DNA from 3 places in the Paenibacillus sp. FSL K6-2859 genome. Region 2 is predicted to be linked to each of the others. Evidence: riboswitches for the same ligand, from Rfam matches in the RefSeq annotation. Region 2 holds a riboswitch; each other region holds the start of a gene.
What was found. Region 2 has a riboswitch for cyclic di-AMP ahead of MHB64_RS16385 (APC family permease). Riboswitches for the same ligand answer to the same signal wherever they lie in the genome.

Region 1: another riboswitch for cyclic di-AMP. It lies ahead of MHB64_RS00545 (C40 family peptidase); the one in region 2 lies ahead of MHB64_RS16385 (APC family permease).
Region 3: another riboswitch for cyclic di-AMP. It lies ahead of MHB64_RS00190 (3D domain-containing protein); the one in region 2 lies ahead of MHB64_RS16385 (APC family permease).

What each region holds. Positions count from the first base shown of each region.
Region 1 is NZ_JBBOYU010000001.1:112,382-118,301, reverse strand. It holds gene MHB64_RS00555 (M1 family metallopeptidase) at 78-2,084, shown strand; gene MHB64_RS00550 (hypothetical protein) at 2,096-2,926, shown strand; cyclic di-AMP (ydaO/yuaA leader) riboswitch at 3,140-3,277, shown strand; gene MHB64_RS00545 (C40 family peptidase) at 3,331-3,759, shown strand; cyclic di-AMP (ydaO/yuaA leader) riboswitch at 4,119-4,260, shown strand; gene MHB64_RS00540 (C40 family peptidase) at 4,266-4,757, shown strand; gene MHB64_RS00535 (GNAT family N-acetyltransferase) at 4,960-5,445, shown strand; gene MHB64_RS00530 (c-type cytochrome) at 5,573-5,920, shown strand, end outside.
Region 2 is NZ_JBBOYU010000001.1:3,718,856-3,724,775, forward strand. It holds gene MHB64_RS16375 (FecCD family ABC transporter permease) at 1-933, opposite strand, end outside; gene MHB64_RS16380 (ABC transporter substrate-binding protein) at 1,152-2,159, opposite strand; gene MHB64_RS16385 (APC family permease) at 2,362-4,179, opposite strand; cyclic di-AMP (ydaO/yuaA leader) riboswitch at 4,303-4,460, opposite strand; gene MHB64_RS16390 (disulfide oxidoreductase) at 4,657-5,121, opposite strand; gene MHB64_RS16395 (DsbA family protein) at 5,118-5,870, opposite strand.
Region 3 is NZ_JBBOYU010000001.1:40,541-46,460, reverse strand. It holds gene yabG (sporulation peptidase YabG) at 5-907, opposite strand; gene rsmA (16S rRNA (adenine(1518)-N(6)/adenine(1519)-N(6))-dimethyltransferase RsmA) at 979-1,863, opposite strand; gene rnmV (ribonuclease M5) at 1,860-2,411, opposite strand; gene MHB64_RS00190 (3D domain-containing protein) at 2,587-3,750, opposite strand; cyclic di-AMP (ydaO/yuaA leader) riboswitch at 4,032-4,261, opposite strand; gene MHB64_RS00185 (TatD family hydrolase) at 4,459-5,229, opposite strand; gene MHB64_RS00180 (HD domain-containing protein) at 5,272-5,920, opposite strand, start outside.

The sequences.
Region 1 (5,920 bases), 3.6 Mb from region 2:
AATTTAATTTTAGCTAATAATGCGGCGATTGCAAACATATACATCCCGTAGATGCTTGTCACGGGAGGAATCACACTATGAAGTCACTGTCATTAAGGTACATCATCATCTTTGCGACCCTGGCCACCCTCGTGCTTTTAGGAGGCATATGGGTCAATTCGGGGGATAACTCTACATCTTCTGTTACTAGCTTTGTTTCAAAAGAGGCCAAGTCCTCAAGCGGCACAGCTCCTGCAGCTGCACCACAGCAGACACTGCCTGATAGCGCCCCCGTTCCAGCAGAAGAGGCATTAAGTCAACGAGTTGTCGAGTATCACATCGATGTTCAGCTTGTTCCTGATACAGAAACCTTAATTGCTTCTGAGACGGTAACCTGGACACACCCCGGTGTAAAACCGGTAAGTGATCTATATTTTCATATGTATCCTAATGCTTTTTCTTCACCAGATACTACCTTTATGAAGGAGTCCGGAGGAACGCTCCGAAGTGACACCATGCCAGAGAACGGCTTCGGAAATATGACTTTAACCGATTTGCGCACAACAGAAGGAACTTCTCTAATGCAAAGAGTGCAATTTGTACAGCCCGATGATGGTAACGTCAACGATAAGACACTCCTAAAGGTACATCTCCCAAAGCCGGTTAATGGTGGAGAAAGTGTCACGCTTAAACTCCGGTACGAGGTCCAGCTCCCCAAAATATTTGCCCGTATGGGCGCATCAGGCAATTTCGTGATGGCTGGGCAATGGTTCCCTAAACTTAGTGTATACGAGCCTATGGGCACACGTGGGGTTAAGGAGGAAGGCTGGGATTTGCATCAGTATCACGGCACCTCTGAGTTTTACAGCGATTTTGGCATCTTTAATGTAACGATTGCGGTTCCTTCCGACTACACGGTAGCTGCGACCGGATTTCCTGTGAAGAGTGCCAAGCTAAAGCAAGATCAAAAAATATATCAGTTCTACGCTGACGATGTCCATGACTTTGCGTGGGCGGCATCCCCTGATTTTACAGTAGCCGAAGAAGCCTTCTCTACGCCAGAAGTGCCTGGTGTACGGATTAAGGTGTATCTCGATCCATTACACAAAGACTTAAAGGAACGATACCTTCAGGCCGCTAAGGCTGCTCTGACCTACTTCAGCAAATGGTATGGTCCTTATCCCTACTCGACGCTATCTATTGTCGTTCCGCCTAAGGAGGGCAATGGAGCTGGAGGAATGGAGTATCCAACACTCGTTACAGCGTTTGGAGCGACAGACTCTTCTCCTGACACCTCACTTGAAAGAACCGTCGTTCATGAGATTGGCCATCAATACTTCTACGGTATGGTTGCCAGCAATGAATTCGAGGAGGCTTGGTTAGACGAAAGCTTTACTTCTTATGCTGAAGACAGACTCATGGAGCAAGAATATGGCATCAAAACGAATCTCCCTCTTCAGTCCAGCCTGGTGACCAAATCAGAGCCGCTAAATTTAGAGACATGGAAATACGCCGGGGCAGAATCCTATAGCCGGAATGTGTATATTCGCGGAAAGCTAGTACTCAAGGATATTGAACGCCAAGTAGGCACTAAAGCAATGAACAGCATCATGTCCACTTACGCACGTAAATTCCGTTTCCAGCACCCCACTACATCTGATTTTCAAAAAGTCGTTGAGAAGATAACCAAAAAATCATGGCAGCCTTATTTCGAAGATTATATTTATGGTGGTGGTGCTCCTGATTTCTCAGTAGATACGATTACGATTAAAAAGAATGGCAACAGCGATGCTCAGAGCTATGAATCCATAGTAAAGATTACAAACAAAGGGAGCCATTATGTTGACGTTCCCATTAAATTCACATTCGACGATGGCTCTGCGACAGAGCGGGTCTGGAGCGGTGAAGGGGCAGAGACTACATTCCAATTGTTAAGCGATAAGCTTCTCCTCTCTGCTGAGGTTGATCCTGAGCATACCGTTCTTTTAGAAAGCAAACATCTGAACAACTTCAGACTGGCGGAAATAGAGCCCAAAACACTCTCCCGCTGGACATTAAGTGTAACTAAACTAGTTGAAACCGTGCTCGGAACTCTTGTCTGGTGAGGTGAATGATTGTGAGAACATCGATAACCCGCGGCTGGCAAAGCATGAAGGAGCAATTTTATATTCTGATTCTGCTCTTCATCTACCGACTGCTCTGGGGCTACTTTATGTACGGCTTCATCCGGTCTGCTATCGTTCCTATTCTGCTGCGCTATCCAGATAAAGACGCTGGAGGCAGCGGAATGGGCAGACTACTCTATTATGTCGAAGGACAGTTCAGCTTGAACACAGATCCTGCGATACGTACTTGGTTATGGATGTTCCTAGGACTTGTTGTCTTTCGACTTCTGCTCTCCCCCTTCATAAGGTCAGGATTACTGCATGAACTCCATCAGGAGCGAAAAGGAGAGCGTGGCCTGTTCTTTTTTCCCGGTATGAAGCTCTATGGATTTCCTGTGTTTATCTTCAGTCTAATCGAATGGGTGCTCGCACTACTTCCGTTATACTGGCTCGCTCCAAAAATGTACGGGCTATTCTTGTCCTCCTTTCTGAACTACTCTTTGTTACTTCATCTAATTCCATACGTATTGGCATGGCTTATATACATCTTTATCGTACGCCTGTTCCTTCTATATATGCAGTTTGGTTATACCAGCGGCACGGGGATGTTCTCCTCCCTATTCATTTGCTTGAAGTCGCTGATTCCAGCAATAGGCATTTCAATCCTACTTGGTGCAGCAGGTCTGGTCCTTTTGCTAATATGCGGACTAACGGGTCTCTTCTGCCCTGGCCTACCGGCGCTGATTATCCGTCAAATCTCACCCCTGCCTTCTACACTCTTCAAAATGTGGGGAATCTCAGCACAATATCATCTATGGCACAGTAAAGCATTCCCACAATAATTCAAGGTCTTACAGCACATAATATAAGAGTCCCGGTTCCTTAATCTGGAGCCGGGACTCTTTCGCGTTATAGAAAATTATGTCGATTTGCAAAATCATAAAGACTTTGTTACAATAAGTCCTGTTCCATTGGTAACAAGTTTGTAATCATTTGAAACGATTTCTACATAACTTCATGTATTTATCGTAGTTTTGTCGATAAGTCACTATCTGGTGCATAAAACGCCGAATTCCTGGCACCAGGAAGTGGGGGAACCATATTTTGGGTGAATTGATCTCGCTTTGCAGGGATCATAGGGAAACTTCTACCGAATCCTTAAGCTAACCTCACAGGCATTGGAAGGGGTACAATTTTTTTGAAGAATTTAAGAAAAGCATGCGTCGCTGCGGCGCTAGGACTTGTGATGGCGTTCTCTATTGGTGGAGGAAGTGCCTTTGCAGATTCTAAGATGGACAGTGTTATTTCAAAGACAATTGGAGTTGCCTATAAAACCGGAGGCACTAGCACTGCCGGGTTTGACTGTTCTGGATTTACTACGTATGTATTCAAGAAGGTGGGTCTTTCTTTGCCCCGTACTTCAAAAGCTCAATATAATGTTGGAACTCCTGTAGCCAAAAGCAAGTTGCGTTCAGGTGACCTAGTTTTCTTTAACACATTGGGCAACGGCGTATCCCATGTCGGCATTTATGTTGGAAACGGAAAATTCGCACAATCATCATCTTCATATGGCGTAACCATCACTTCACTTAGCCAGTCCTACTGGGCCAATCGCTACGTTGGTGCTAAAAGAGTAATGAGTACTTCCTCATATCAAGCTGTAGCCTACGATTAATACTTCGCCACAACTAAACCACACAATTACATTATATAGGACCTGGGTTTGATTATTGACTTAATCGAATCCAGGTTTTCTTTTGCCTCATTATATTCTTTACACCTCTAGAACAGACTTTAAACACTTTTATTTGATAAAAATTTCAATAAATATAAAAATTAGTTTAATATTATCGCTTACATATGCATTTTTTCTTTAAAAAAACGAATTTTTCTGCATGATTATGTTAAAAACGATTGCCAAGCGGCACTCTGTTTGTTACAATAACTGCAGTAAGATTTTAGTAACATTTTTGTAATCATTAAGTTGTTATTTACAAAGGTTTTGTCATGTATTGATTACAAGCTATTCCTAATCAACAGTATCAGCCGAGTTTCCTGACTATTAGGAAAACGGGGGAACCAACTTTGGGTGAATTGACCTCCATTTTTAGAGGGGTCATAGGGGACCTTCAACCGAACCCTTAAGCTAACCTCGTAGGCATCCGGAAGGGGTATAAACTTTTGAAGAAGAAGCTAGCAGCAGCAGTACTTAGCTTTTCCATTATTTTCACCATTGGAGCAGGAAGCGCTTTCGCGGATTCCAAAATGGATAAAGTGATCGACAAGACCATCGGAACTAAGTACGTATCCGGCGGCATCTCCACAAATGGATTTGATTGCTCCGGATTTACAATGTATGTATTTGATAAAATTGGTATTAACCTACCACACCAATCAGGTTCCCAGTTTCAAATGGGTACTGCTATCTCCCAAGATGATTTAAGATCTGGAGATCTTGTATTCTTCAATACAAGTGGCAAGGGTGTCTCCCATGTCGGTATTTATGTCGGTGAAGGCAAGTTTGCACACGCATCTTCCTCACGCGGTGTAACGATTAGCTCCCTGAGTGATAGCTACTACGTGAAACGCTACATCGGTGCTAAACGCATTATGAGCACGGATGCTTATCATTCTGTTGCTTCTGAGACAGAAGATAATGATGATGTTCAATAAGTAAATCGTACATAGGCTCTTTTCCAAGATGTTGATTCTTGGGGAAGAGCTTGTTTTTTGTCTTATTTAGTATTTACCCCTCTCAGAATTTGTAAAACAATAATTTCATAAATTTCTGAGTCGACCAAGCCTATTTTTGTATATAATTAGTATACTTTCTTATATTTTAAAGTAACCCCCGTGAAAGGAGGTCCTTAACCTTATGATAAATTCCTCTGTTACTTTTCATGTAGCGCCTATGGAGACCAGTCACGCGGAAGAGATTTGCAACTGGGATTACACTGCCCCTTATAATATTTACGGCTGGATGCCATGGGAGCAAATGCAGGCTCTTGGAATCGAGTTCGGTGACCCTCAGCTACGTAATGAGCAATATGTCTCCATATTAAATGGGCAAGGGATTTTGTGTGGATTCGCGCAATTGTTTCCAATGGAAGGTGTTGTTCGCTTGGGGATTGGCATGCGCCCTGATCTATGCGGCCAAGGTCTAGGCAAAACATTCATGGATGCAATCGTGCAAGCAGCCTTAATTCGTTATCCTGAGCGTGAGATTGATCTAGAGGTATTGACCTGGAACCAGCGGGCGATCCGAACTTACCAAAAGTGTGGATTTACGATTACCGATACGTATGAGCGCCTAACCCCCACAGGAAACAAACCTTTTTATTGCATGGTCTATGACAAATAATATTAAATTCCATATTTTTCAATGATTTGATGGCATTGTCGTTCATTTTTTTGTCACAAACCCTATGATAACGCTTCACCTTGAGCTATAATGTAGGGAGCAGCTTACATAGAAGGGACGAACTGGGATGCAGAAATGGATCATGAGCGGTTTGTTTTTTGCCGCCTGTGCCTTTGCGGTAGTACTTATGTTTACACTTCCAGGTAAAGAAGAGGTAGCTGAACAGAATAAGCCGACGATGCCGGAAGTCCAATTGGATGCGGCAAAGGCGGAAGCAACCGTGAAAGCCAGCTGTATTACCTGTCACGGCGATCAGCTTCAAGGTGGAGTTGGACCCAGTCTTCAAAATGAAGGCGGTCAACATGATGCTGAAGCAATCTACAGTATTGTAACTAAAGGACGCGGTCAAATGCCTTCCTTTAAAGAAAAGCTAGCCCCTGAGGAGATTGCAAACGTCGCCCTCTGGCTCGCAGAG
Region 2 (5,920 bases):
GATAATCAATAAGCTCCCAAGGACTGCCGAGCAAGGAATAATCCAGCGATAATCTACCCCCACGAAATAACGCGTAACATGTGGAATAATTAGTCCTATAAAAGCAATCGGGCCAACCATCGAGACTGCACTTCCGGCAAGAACGACTACAACAATCATACATGCCAACTGGACTAATCGAGTCCGCTGCCCCAGACCAACGGCCACTTCCTTACCTAAACTGAGCAATGTGACGGAACGCGATAACATCATCGCTGCAATTAATGCCACAAACACCCAAGGGAAAATGATTCTGATCTGAGTCCAGCTAGCTCCTCCCATTCCACCAGCTAACCAAAAAGCAATATCCTGAGATAAGTTAAAAAGAATCGCTATGCCCTGGCTAACAGCAACTAGTAATGCGCTGACAGCAGAGCCCGCAAGTGTCAACCGCAACGGTGTCAGGCCATTAAAGGAAAGCGACCCAATTCCGAATACGATAAAAGAAGCAACTGCGGCACCAATAAAACAAAACAACATAAGTGTAGTGAAGGAGAGCGAAGGTGCAAAAGCAAATACTATAGCAAGCGCTACACCCGCTCCCGCATTCAAGCCGAGCAGACCTGAATCCGCAAGTGGGTTCCTTGTCATCCCCTGCATGATTGCCCCGGCTACTGCGAAGCAAGCACCGACCAAAGCACCTGCGATCACGCGTGGAAGTCTTAGTTCTCTAATCACCTGATGTTGCTGTATATCTGGATTGAATTGAAATATTGCTTCCCATACCGTAGCTAGCTTGATATTTGCCGCACCCACTGAGACTGAAAGTGCCAGTCCAAAGGCAATAGCAGCAAGTCCAAAAATCAGAATACCTATTGCAGCTGCCGGACGGGTATGTAGAGCTTTTTGTGTATCATTTTTATTGCGATGTGCGAAATCTGAGGGTGAAACCATGAGTCGTCTCCTTAATCGATAGTTACAATAGTCTATATGATAACAACAATCATTCTCATTATCGCAAAAAAATTAATGTTGTACAATTGCAGGAGCCATTTTCCCGTAATATGGGCGTAGTTTATAAAAAAATGGTGCAGATCTTTGTATCTAAGATACTGATCTGCACGCCCTTCCCCACCCAAATGAGCAGTCTCATTCATGGTGAATTACGACTTTTATTTCACAAGACTTGTTAACACATCGTCAATGATTTTGCCACCAGCGTTCGCACCACTGTATAGCCAACTGCTTGTTGAGCTCATTTCATGCACATTACCAGCTTTTACAGCCGGGATGCCTTTCCAAATGGCACTGTCCAGAATCTCCGAACCCTCAGTCTTATCACTATTTACAAGGATAATATGATCTGCAGTCAGCTCAGAAAGCTTCTCCAGCGAAATTGGATTCCAAGTAGCTCTTGTACCCACAGGAATTTCTGTTACTAAGTTAGGTAGCTTTACACCAAGGTCTGTATATAATACAGCACCACTGCTGCGAGTTTCGTCTACAATATAGAAGTTTTTTTGTACCAGCCATAAAATCGCCACGGACTCTTCACCAATAGCTCCTTTAAGCTTTTCTTTCGCAGCCGCCGCTTTGTCTTCATAATCTTTAATGGCTTTCTCTGCTTCAGGGGTTTTGTTCAGAATTTCACCAATCTTGAGTAGCGATTTACGCCAATCTTGATTTAGCTTATCCCCGATCACATAAGTCGGTGCAATCTTATTCAATTGGTCGTAGATACCATTCTGTACGGAAGACTCCGATGGGATAAGAATCAGATCCGGAGCGAAGCTGGTTACTGCCTCCAATGGAAGATCGTAGCTAATGGTAGGGACATCTTTCAATTCAGCAGCCAGATAATCCTGAACGCCATTTGGCACAGACCATTGGGCTACTGGAGTCACACCCAGCGTTACCAAAGAATCTTCCAAATAAGAACCCAGAACACGCCCAGGATTAGCAGGGATCGTTACTTCATGCCCCATCGCATCCGTTAACGTTTTTGGTGCTGCCGGTGCTTCTGTAGCTTCTGCAGTAGGCGCTGTTGTAGGCTCAGTTCCTGCATTGGATGAACTTTCAGCATTATTATTACCGCAAGCGGATAGGAATAGCGTCATCACTATTAGTCCGATCATCGTCAATTTCATGCTTCCAAATCTTTTTCTGTTTAACGAAAACATTAAAAACCCTCCTAATATATACCTGCTTTGATATTCAAAGGTGTTGTTTACCTCTGTCTCACTTTTAAATGATATTGATTCTCATTCTCTGTGTCAACCTATAAATTTAAAATTTTGTTGATTTGCAGCATTTTCCTTCAAAAAAAATACAAAAGAGACTATATTCCGAACGTTCCGGATATAGCCTCTCCTTAATAATCCATTATTTATTCAAATGATAGGGGACAGTCGCAACTACAACATCTTTTGAATTCATTAGATACGAACGGATTAAAAAGCTGGTCTGATTATGAAGTACAGCTTGCCACCAATGCTTAGTTATAAACTGTGGAATCAGAATCGTGATATGATCCGTCGCTGCGGTCTTCCACTCCACGGTATCAATAAATTTCACTAACGGACGAATAATACTGCGATATCTGGAACGAAGTACAATCAGGCGTACACCCGGATTCCATTCCTCCCACCGTTGCTCCATCTTTTGAATGTCCTCTTCATCAAAGCCAACATACACGGCTACTACATTATCTGTTAGAGACTTGGCATAGCTGATGGAATGCAGTAAAGCACGTGTTACACCAGCAACAGGGACAACAACCGTACTTCCTTTAATTAAAGGTTTATCCGTAGCCGGACATATACGAAGCTGATCTGCTGTGTTCAAATAGTGCTTGTGAATGCGGTGGAACACAAACATTACAGCAGGTAAGAAAATGAACGCCATCCATACGCTTGAGAACTTAGTAATGATAAAAATAAGCGTAATTGTCAATGTAGTCAGCATACCGATGGTATTTACAACAAATCTTTTTTTCCATCCCGCTGGTTTGGTTTTAAACCAATGAACCATCATTCCTAGCTGGGACAATGTGAACGGAATGAAGACACCTACCGCATAAAGAGGAATCAAGCTTTCTGTATTTCCGTGAAATGCAGCTACAAGTACAGCAGACAGAACACCTAGAAAAATAATACCATTTGAGAAACCTAGACGGTCACCACGAACCATAAAAGCATGTGGCATATATTTATCTTTTGCAAACATAAAGGCGAGCAGCGGGAACGCTGAGTAAGCTGTATTAGCTGCTAAGAATAAAATGACTGCTGTAATCCCTTGAATGAAAAAATATAAAGTTCCGCGACCAAAGGTCGATTCAGCGATCTGAGAAACAACCGTTGCCTTTTCATCAGGCACTATACCGTACCAATAGGCCAGTAATGTGATACCTGTAAACATAAATCCAAGTATAACCCCCATGACCATTAAGGTCTTGGCTGCATTCTTTTCAGCCGGTGCTTTAAAGTTTGGAATGGCATTAGATACAGCCTCTACACCCGTAAGTGCCGAACAGCCAGAACTGAAGGCTTTTAATAGTAGAAACAAACTAACATTGGAGACGGCGCTGCCTATTTCAGGGACATTCGCATGTACGCCACCTGCTGCATATTTAATAACACCGGAGATAATCAAAACTACAATCGACACCACAAACAAATACACTGGGATTGCGATAAATGAAGCCGATTCTGTAACTCCGCGAAGATTAATCAATGTTAGAAGAATAATTACGGATACAGCAATAAGAACCGTGTGATTATGAAGACTTGGAAACGCTGATGTGATCGCATCTGTCCCTGCCGAGGCACTAACAGCTACGGTCAGAATGTAATCCACTAACAAAGACCCTCCTGCTAAAAGCCCTGTCGGAACACCAAGATTACTCTTGGCAACGATGTAAGCTCCTCCTCCTTGCGGATAAGCGTAGATCGTCTGCCGATAGGATAAAATCAGGATGGCCAGCAGGCCCAATACGGCTAATGCAATTGGCAGGGAATACCAGATGGCAGTAAACCCCGCAGCCACCAGTACAATCAGAATTTGTTCCGTTCCGTAGGCTACAGACGAGAGCGCATCAGAAGACAGGACAGCCAGTGCTTTAACCTTGGATAACTTTTCATGATCGAGTTCGTTCGACTTCATCGGACGCCCGATCAATAGTCGTTTTACCTTGCTTACCATGGTGGATACAGTTCCTTTCTTTGGGAGCTGAAACGGAATTTCCGCGCGCTGTTTTCATTGGTGGATTTCATAAATGCAGACACAAAAAATAGCATACGGAAATGATCCGCATGCTATGCATGGTCATTATCCCACCTTGCTTACGAGGTTAGCTGGCGGATTCGGGCTGTGGTTTAGCCCTACGGTACAAGTCCAATCGACCTATTCCGATTCACCCCATTGGCACATATGCCAAGTTTGGTTCCCCCGTTTTTCCTAAGAAAATTCAGCGCATATTCAACTTCTCACAAGGTCTAATATTAGTCTACAAAGTGTATGCAGTAAAGCGTTGAAAAAAATGAAAAAAGAATGAAAAAACATCCAAAAAGCGCAAATACAGCGTCTAATTGGATGCTCTCTTTCATTCTCTTCAATTATCCCTCTGGGTCGTGTTTTTAGTCACTTTTCACATTTTTTCGTTCCTTCAAAGTTGAAAAATCAAAATCCTAAACTTTCTTCTGTTTCTAATTCCATCACTTCTTCTTCCTTGCGTCCGTACCAAAGTAAAATACTTATTAAAGCAAACGCGATTAAAGCAAGAAAAGGAATCGTAATGAATCCGAAATAGTTCAAGTAATCCTTATTACAAGGAACACCAATTGTACAAGGAAGCACTTTACTTAACGCAGGAATCTTCTGCTCCGCATAATGATAAATCGAGATACTGCCACCAATCAAGCTTAATGGAAGTACATATGGGATAATCCTTTTATCTCCTCGAAACGTCGCAATTCCCAAGAGGAATAACTGAGGATACATAAAAATTCGCTGGAACCAGCAAAGCTTACAAGGTTCATATTTCAATACTTCGCTCAAATACAAGCTACCAGCTACAGCAACTAAAGAGACGAACCAGGCCAGATACAGGCAGTTACGCTTGCAAAAAGATAGGAACTTTGTCACTTTGCCTCCACAGCTTTTGCGGCGTCGTTAATTTCAGTTGAAATCGCTTCAATGTTAAAAGGATCCGCAATCATTACTCCATTGATGTAAAGGGATGGTGTAGTCGTCACCCCAGCTTCACTAGCTAACTGCATACCCTTATTCAGCTCATCTGCATACGTACGATCCTTAATATCTTTACGAAGCAGTTCGTAATCGATAGCTAACTTCTCTTTCTCCGCAAGGCTTACTAAGAAATCTTCAGTCGCCCATTCTTCACTTTCATCACCTTGCTGAGCATATACAGCATCATAGAACTTCCAGAACTCATCATTATTCTGATGATAAACAGATAATGCAGCAAGTGAGGCCGTTTCAGAGTCTGGACCAACGAAAGCCATATTTACAAAGTAGAGCGCTGCTTTTCCCTCGTTGACAAAATCTTGAACAATTTTCGGTTTAACTGAAGTTGCAAATTGGGAACACGCTGGACATTTTAAGTCTCCAAATTCAACAATTTTAACAGGTGCATCCTCTTTACCAACTCTAGGTAGCTCACTGTAATTGAATGCTACTGGTTCTCCCGAAGTGGCATTTTTTGTGGCATCTTTCGAAGCTAACATAAACAATCCAACAAAAATAATGACTACTAAAGCAATTGAACTAATAATTAAAATTCTCGTCTTCTGCTTTTGCTGCTCCTGTTCTACCCGCCGTTTCTCTTGTTTGCTAAGCTGGGGAACGCTTGTACTTTTATTAGGTTTACTCAAGGAGAGTTCCTTTCTGTCCTCTGTGGACTAATGTAGTTTTTATCATATAC
Region 3 (5,920 bases), 3.7 Mb from region 2:
TCGATTAAATTGCGGAAGGTGTCACTTTTAGTTCTGACAGGTTCTGCAGACGCGGCATCCCAATACGGAAGCTGCCACGGGTCTCAATACCGCCGATTCCCTGATTACCACTAATGGTGTTGTTCAAAACCTCACTCAGATTCACCGTATCCCTAATGGGCGTGAACGACGATTTTGCCGCTACATAAACTGGGTCTAAGGCATGGATCAATATCCGTCCAGGAGAACTGGCGAAATTGGCCCCTGCCCCCAGCAGTGCTTCAAAATGTGACTGACAAGCACCTGCAACAATCGTCAACGCATCAAAATTTCGCTCATAGTCCCTAGCCACCCTAATAGCAGCTACGAAGTTTTGCGAATTTTTATAGCTGCTCAGACTGTGAAGATCGTAAGTATGCTGTTGCTTCAGCACCCCGTCATGACCGGTAATCACCACAATGTCTGGACGCACGCGGGGCAGCAGCCGGTATAAAGTGTCAGCCATTGCGGACTCATGAACATGATGACCTTCAGCAGGGATCCGCAATTGTTCGTATAAGCTAAGGCTCTTATTCAAATACGCTGGATCGCCATCCAGATGCAGTACTTTCCCCGGTACTTCAAAATAAGCAGCTTCCTTAGGCGATGGAGCCCATGCGCCTTCTGATAGAGCGCTCCCGCTCCGCTGACTTTGCTCCTGTCGGTCTTTCCGCAGCTGTGTCAGTGATTCATTCGCTTTAATCTGTGCCTGCTGTCCTCGTTCCGTAATCCGGGTAGGAGGCACTTGAACCAAGTCATTCAGAGGAGAATCCGCCAACAGACGGAAATCTGTGCCTTTGATGACCGCTCTGTCCTGCACAATATGATCTACACGAAAAGTCAAATCTCCGCCATAAGATTTACGAACGACCAAGTCTCCTAAATTCATTACAACCACCACCTCTACCCCATCGTATGGGCAAAGGCCTCAGTTGGTTCATAACTAGCTATGTTTTTAGCTTATTCAATTCCAGCAGCCAACAGAACACCGCTCAATCGGGCGTATTCTTCTAGACTTAACGTTTCTCCACGACGGGTTGGTTCAATCCCAGCTTCTGCGAGTAAAGCCTCCAGACGCTCACGTCCCTCTCCAGGGAAGTAACGAGCCTTGAGATTGTTAGCAATCGTCTTACGGCGCTGTGTGAAAGAAGCTTGGACGACCTCAAAGAAGTGCTTCTCACTCTCAACTTCTACCGGTGGACGCTCTCTTACCTTTAGACGGATTACAGCGGACTCCACATTAGGTTGAGGAATGAACACCGTACGCGGCACAATGCAGACGAGCTCAGGCTCGCTGTAGTACTGCACGGCAATGCTAAGGCTCCCATATTCCTTTCCTCCCGGAGAAGCAGCCATACGCTCCGCAACCTCTTTCTGAATCATTACAACGATGTTATCAAGTGGAAGCTTCTCTTCGAGCAGCTTCATCAGAATCGGAGTAGTCACATAATACGGCAGATTGGCAACTACGCTTACCTTGTTCACGGATGCAAAATCTTCTTTGAACAACTCCTGCAGATTTACATTCAGAACATCATCATTACGAACCTTAACATGCGGATAAGGGGAAAGTACGTCTCTTAAAATAGGAATCAATCTACGGTCGATCTCCACAGCGGTTACCGCTCCAGATGTTAGCGCCAAACGTTCTGTCAGCGCCCCAATGCCGGGACCGATCTCCAATGCCCCAGAGCCGCTATCTAGCCCGGCAGCGTCTACAATCTTGTCCAATATATTTTGATCAATCAAAAAATTCTGTCCTAAGCTCTTCTTGAACTTGAATCCATAACGTTGAATAATTTCTTTCGTCCGTTTTGGAGTTGAAATTTCCTCTCTACCACTCATGAAGTAATGCCCCCCTGATCAATTTGGGCGAGAGCTCCGGCAAATTCCTCCCGCGTAATTCCAAACATCGCCAGCCGCTTGTACAGCTGTTTGCCATTACAATATCCGATTCCAAGCAAATTACCAAGTGCCATACGTCTTTCAGCTGCCCGAGGGTGTACAAGCATTCCAGCGGCCATTAGATCATCAAGTCCGATTAAAGCAGGTGCTCCTTCAAAAGAGGTATGTACATTCCGCAGCGCATGACGAATCGCCTCTGGAGAAGCGTTCTCCACACCGATATCTCCTTTGCGGGTTGCGTCCTTCTCCGGAATGAAGGCATGCTTGCAGCCCGGCACCTTTGCAGACACAATCTTGCGGATTCGTTCACCGGCGTGATCCGGGTCCGTAAGAATAATCACCCCTCTACGCTCCATAGCAAGCGCGATCTTCGCAATTACGGTCCGGTCTACAGCCGAGCCCCCTGTTTCGATCGTATCTGCTTCTACAGCGCGTTTAACAGCGACGGTATCACTCTTACCTTCGACGACAATTAGTTCCTTAATCATATCTCTGACTCCTTCCAAAAAAAGCAAAAAAGAAGAGGTTTCGCTCCTCTTCTTTTGGTTAAAGAATGTATAAGTGATGAGCGGTTGCTCTGCGATCAACGAAATGATCATCTGGCGTTCCTTAACGGTTATCATCACTATAGCTTATCAAAGAATAATTTGCAAAAGCTTCAGCCTAGTTTAACTCCGGCTTCACAGGTCCAATCACATAAACGGTTCGTGATTTACGACCGAAATTACGAACATGGCTCAGTGAATCGTAGTAGACATCTACTTTATTGCCCTTAATGGCACCGCCAGTATCTTCTGCTCGGCGGAATCCAAGTCCCTCGATATATACCCACCAGCCAATAGGAATTACATTCGGATCTACAGCAATTGTGCGACCTTCCGTTACGCGTGTTCCGGAAGCCGTTTTGGTACCTATACCTGCCTCTTCTGACGAATAAGCTGTCATGGAGACATTCTTAATCATCTTCTTGTACTCAAAGTCTACGCCAGCCTTGCTTGTGACGTTATTAGTCTTGGCGCTAACTTTAGCCGTTTTTGAAGTGGTGTTTGATTTGGAAGTTGTTGTAGTCTTAGCTACAGCCGGCTTAGGAAGTGCTTTGGTACCAACGGCAATAATCTTATCTTTCGTTACCGTTTGTACTTCCTTACCAATCATGCGCATAGAGGCCAGTTCTCCGTCTTGGTAGATCTTTTCAATATGCTGAATCATGACGCCTGGTTTGCCTGCCTGTGCCACTCTAACTGTTCCCACAGTAAGGGAGGGGTCTGCTGTCTTGATGACTCTGAAGGGTAAGTCAGTTGTTCGCTGTACGGTCTGTTTGTTGATGCGAACAATCTTAACCTCCATGTTTGCAGAAATGGTGGTGTCTAACGAAGGGAAAATCTTATCATGACCTTCTAGGGTAATGCCCATTTTCTCAATTGCTTTACCAATTGTATCCTCGGTCGTATATAACGTTTTTGTTGCTCCATCCGCAGTAAGACTAATTTTCTGCGCACGATTGATAACGACACGGTCACCGTCTTTTATTTCATCACTCAGACCTAAAGATAGTTCATCATGCGGCTGTAGCGAAATTTGCTCTTTCTCCAACACATCACCAAGAAGCGCTTCCCGCGTTTCAAGCGTCTGTGTTTGCCCGTCTATTACTAAAAATAATTGTTTGTTACTTTGACCGTGTACGTACAGCAGAATAAGTAACGCGATAGCGACTGAAATCACGCCTGCAAGTAAAAGCACGCGAGTATTTACTTGCTCCCACCGTAATGCGAAAGACCTGCTGGATGACTGCGAATCATGGGATACTTCTGGTTGGAATACGCCCATTCTCTCCATCCTCCTTACATAGCCCCGTCGTCAATTGTATATCATGAGGACTGAATTCCTTTGACGAAACTATTTGAGATTGTCACAGGACACGCACGTAATAACTTAGCGTCTCCTGCTCATGGATCGCCTGCTCGGCACAGCTACTCCCACCCCTGTTATATAACAGTATGTGGGTAACATTCTATTTATTCAAAAATAAAAAAGCCTAAAAAGAGTTCAACTGAGGACTCTTTCGTGGCTTCTCCAATATCAGAATAGAGAATGCTTGTGCACGAGGTTGCCTCTCTTACTTGCGCTTACGGGGTTAGCTGTCGGGTTCGGACGAAAGAGAGACGCCCTATTTCAGGTCACCCGCTCATGGCGGTTGCCCTTAAATTCACCCCAAAGACCACGTGAAGAAATCAAATACTGTCCTACGGCACGTCTAAACCGTATTTTAAATACAGGCATGCGGCAGGTCAATATTGGTTCCCCCGTTCTCCATACGGAGACTCAGCGAGACGATCCATGAATATATGGCTGTCACTGTAACACAGCTCACATCACTGAAAAGATGATATCCTGTTTTGATGCATGTTGTAAAGGACGATTCAACCACGTTTAAGCAAAAATATGGTTAAAATATTGTAATATTCAGCTGTTTTTATATTAAAAAAGTTTAATATATCGGCCATTCTCTATTTTTCGCCTGTTTTTCTCCCGTTTTCACTCAATCCCAAATCGTTCCAGTGCGTTCGCATACGTTATTTTAGCCAATTCTTCCCATGTTAACCCTTTAATTTCAGCTGCTGCCTCTGCTACCAGCTTCACATGAGCGCTCTCATTTCGCTTTCCGCGGAAGGGGTGCGGAGTCAAATATGGAGCATCGGTTTCGATCAATAATCGGTCTAGAGGGGTCTGCGCAAGTACTTCTTTTGGCACTCTTGCATTTTTGAACGTAATAGGTCCTCCAAAGGATAAATGAAAACCAAGATTCAAGCACATCTTAGCCGTTTCCCAGCTTCCAGAGAACGAGTGCATCACGCCTCCAACCTCATTTGCTTTTTCCTCCCGTAAAATCCGTACAACATCCTCATGGGCATCACGATCATGAATACAAATCGGCATATTCAGTTCGCGGGCTAGTCCAATTTGCTTGCGAAAAACTTCATGCTGCACATCCTTGGGAGAAGTATCCCAGTAATAATCCAGTCCGATTTCACCGATCGCCACCACTTTCTTATGACTGCATAGAGAAGCGATCCAATCGAGATCTCCATCTTTCATATCAATCGCATCCTGAGGATGCCAACCCACTGCCGCATAAATATAATCGTAAGATTCCGCCAGCTTCATCGTTGAGGGAATCGTCTCCCGATTAAATCCGATATTAATCATCTTGCTAACTCCTGCTTCTACAGCACGAGCGATAACTTCTTCGCGATCCTCGTCGAATTGAGGCGCATCCAGATGCGTATGTGTGTCAAACAGATACATTTTAACCTTCACTCCTTGTCAAAAATGCTATATTTTTTTGTATTATTTTGCAAAAATCTCTGCGATAGAAGAAGGCAATCGTGTAAGCACTTTTCTCAACTTATCCTGAGGAAAATAAAGATGATATCTGCCACGGTGAATGCCGCTAATAGAACGTACAATATCGGATACCTCTGAAATTTCCCGCAGATGATCATGCCGATCAAGCAGCAGAATTTGTTTATTGTCAAAAGCTTCTCCCGGACGGAACACATCATAGGGCAGATCTGTCGGAAAATCAATCTCCAAATCATATTCTGGGTGAAGACCCGCTGCCGCAAAACTGCTGCGAATTTCAGTAATCATATCTGTATCGAGATTCTCCATCTCAACGTATTTATACAGTTTACGATGAATAAAACGGGTGCACAAGTCGCTTAGTAGCTCATCTTTTTCAAGCGTCCACTGCATAAAAGCCGTCTGTACCAGTGCTTCATCCAGCATTAAATATTGCTTTACTGTCACCTCACCACGGAACAAATCCTCCAGCGGATTAATCATGAAACTAAAATTGTACCCCTCTTGGAAAAGCTCCTTGGCTCTACGGAAAATTTGTCGCAAAATAATCTCTGAGCTACGTGTCACCGGATGAAAATACACTTGCCAGTACATTTGATAACGCGACATTAAATAATCTTCAATGGCATGCATT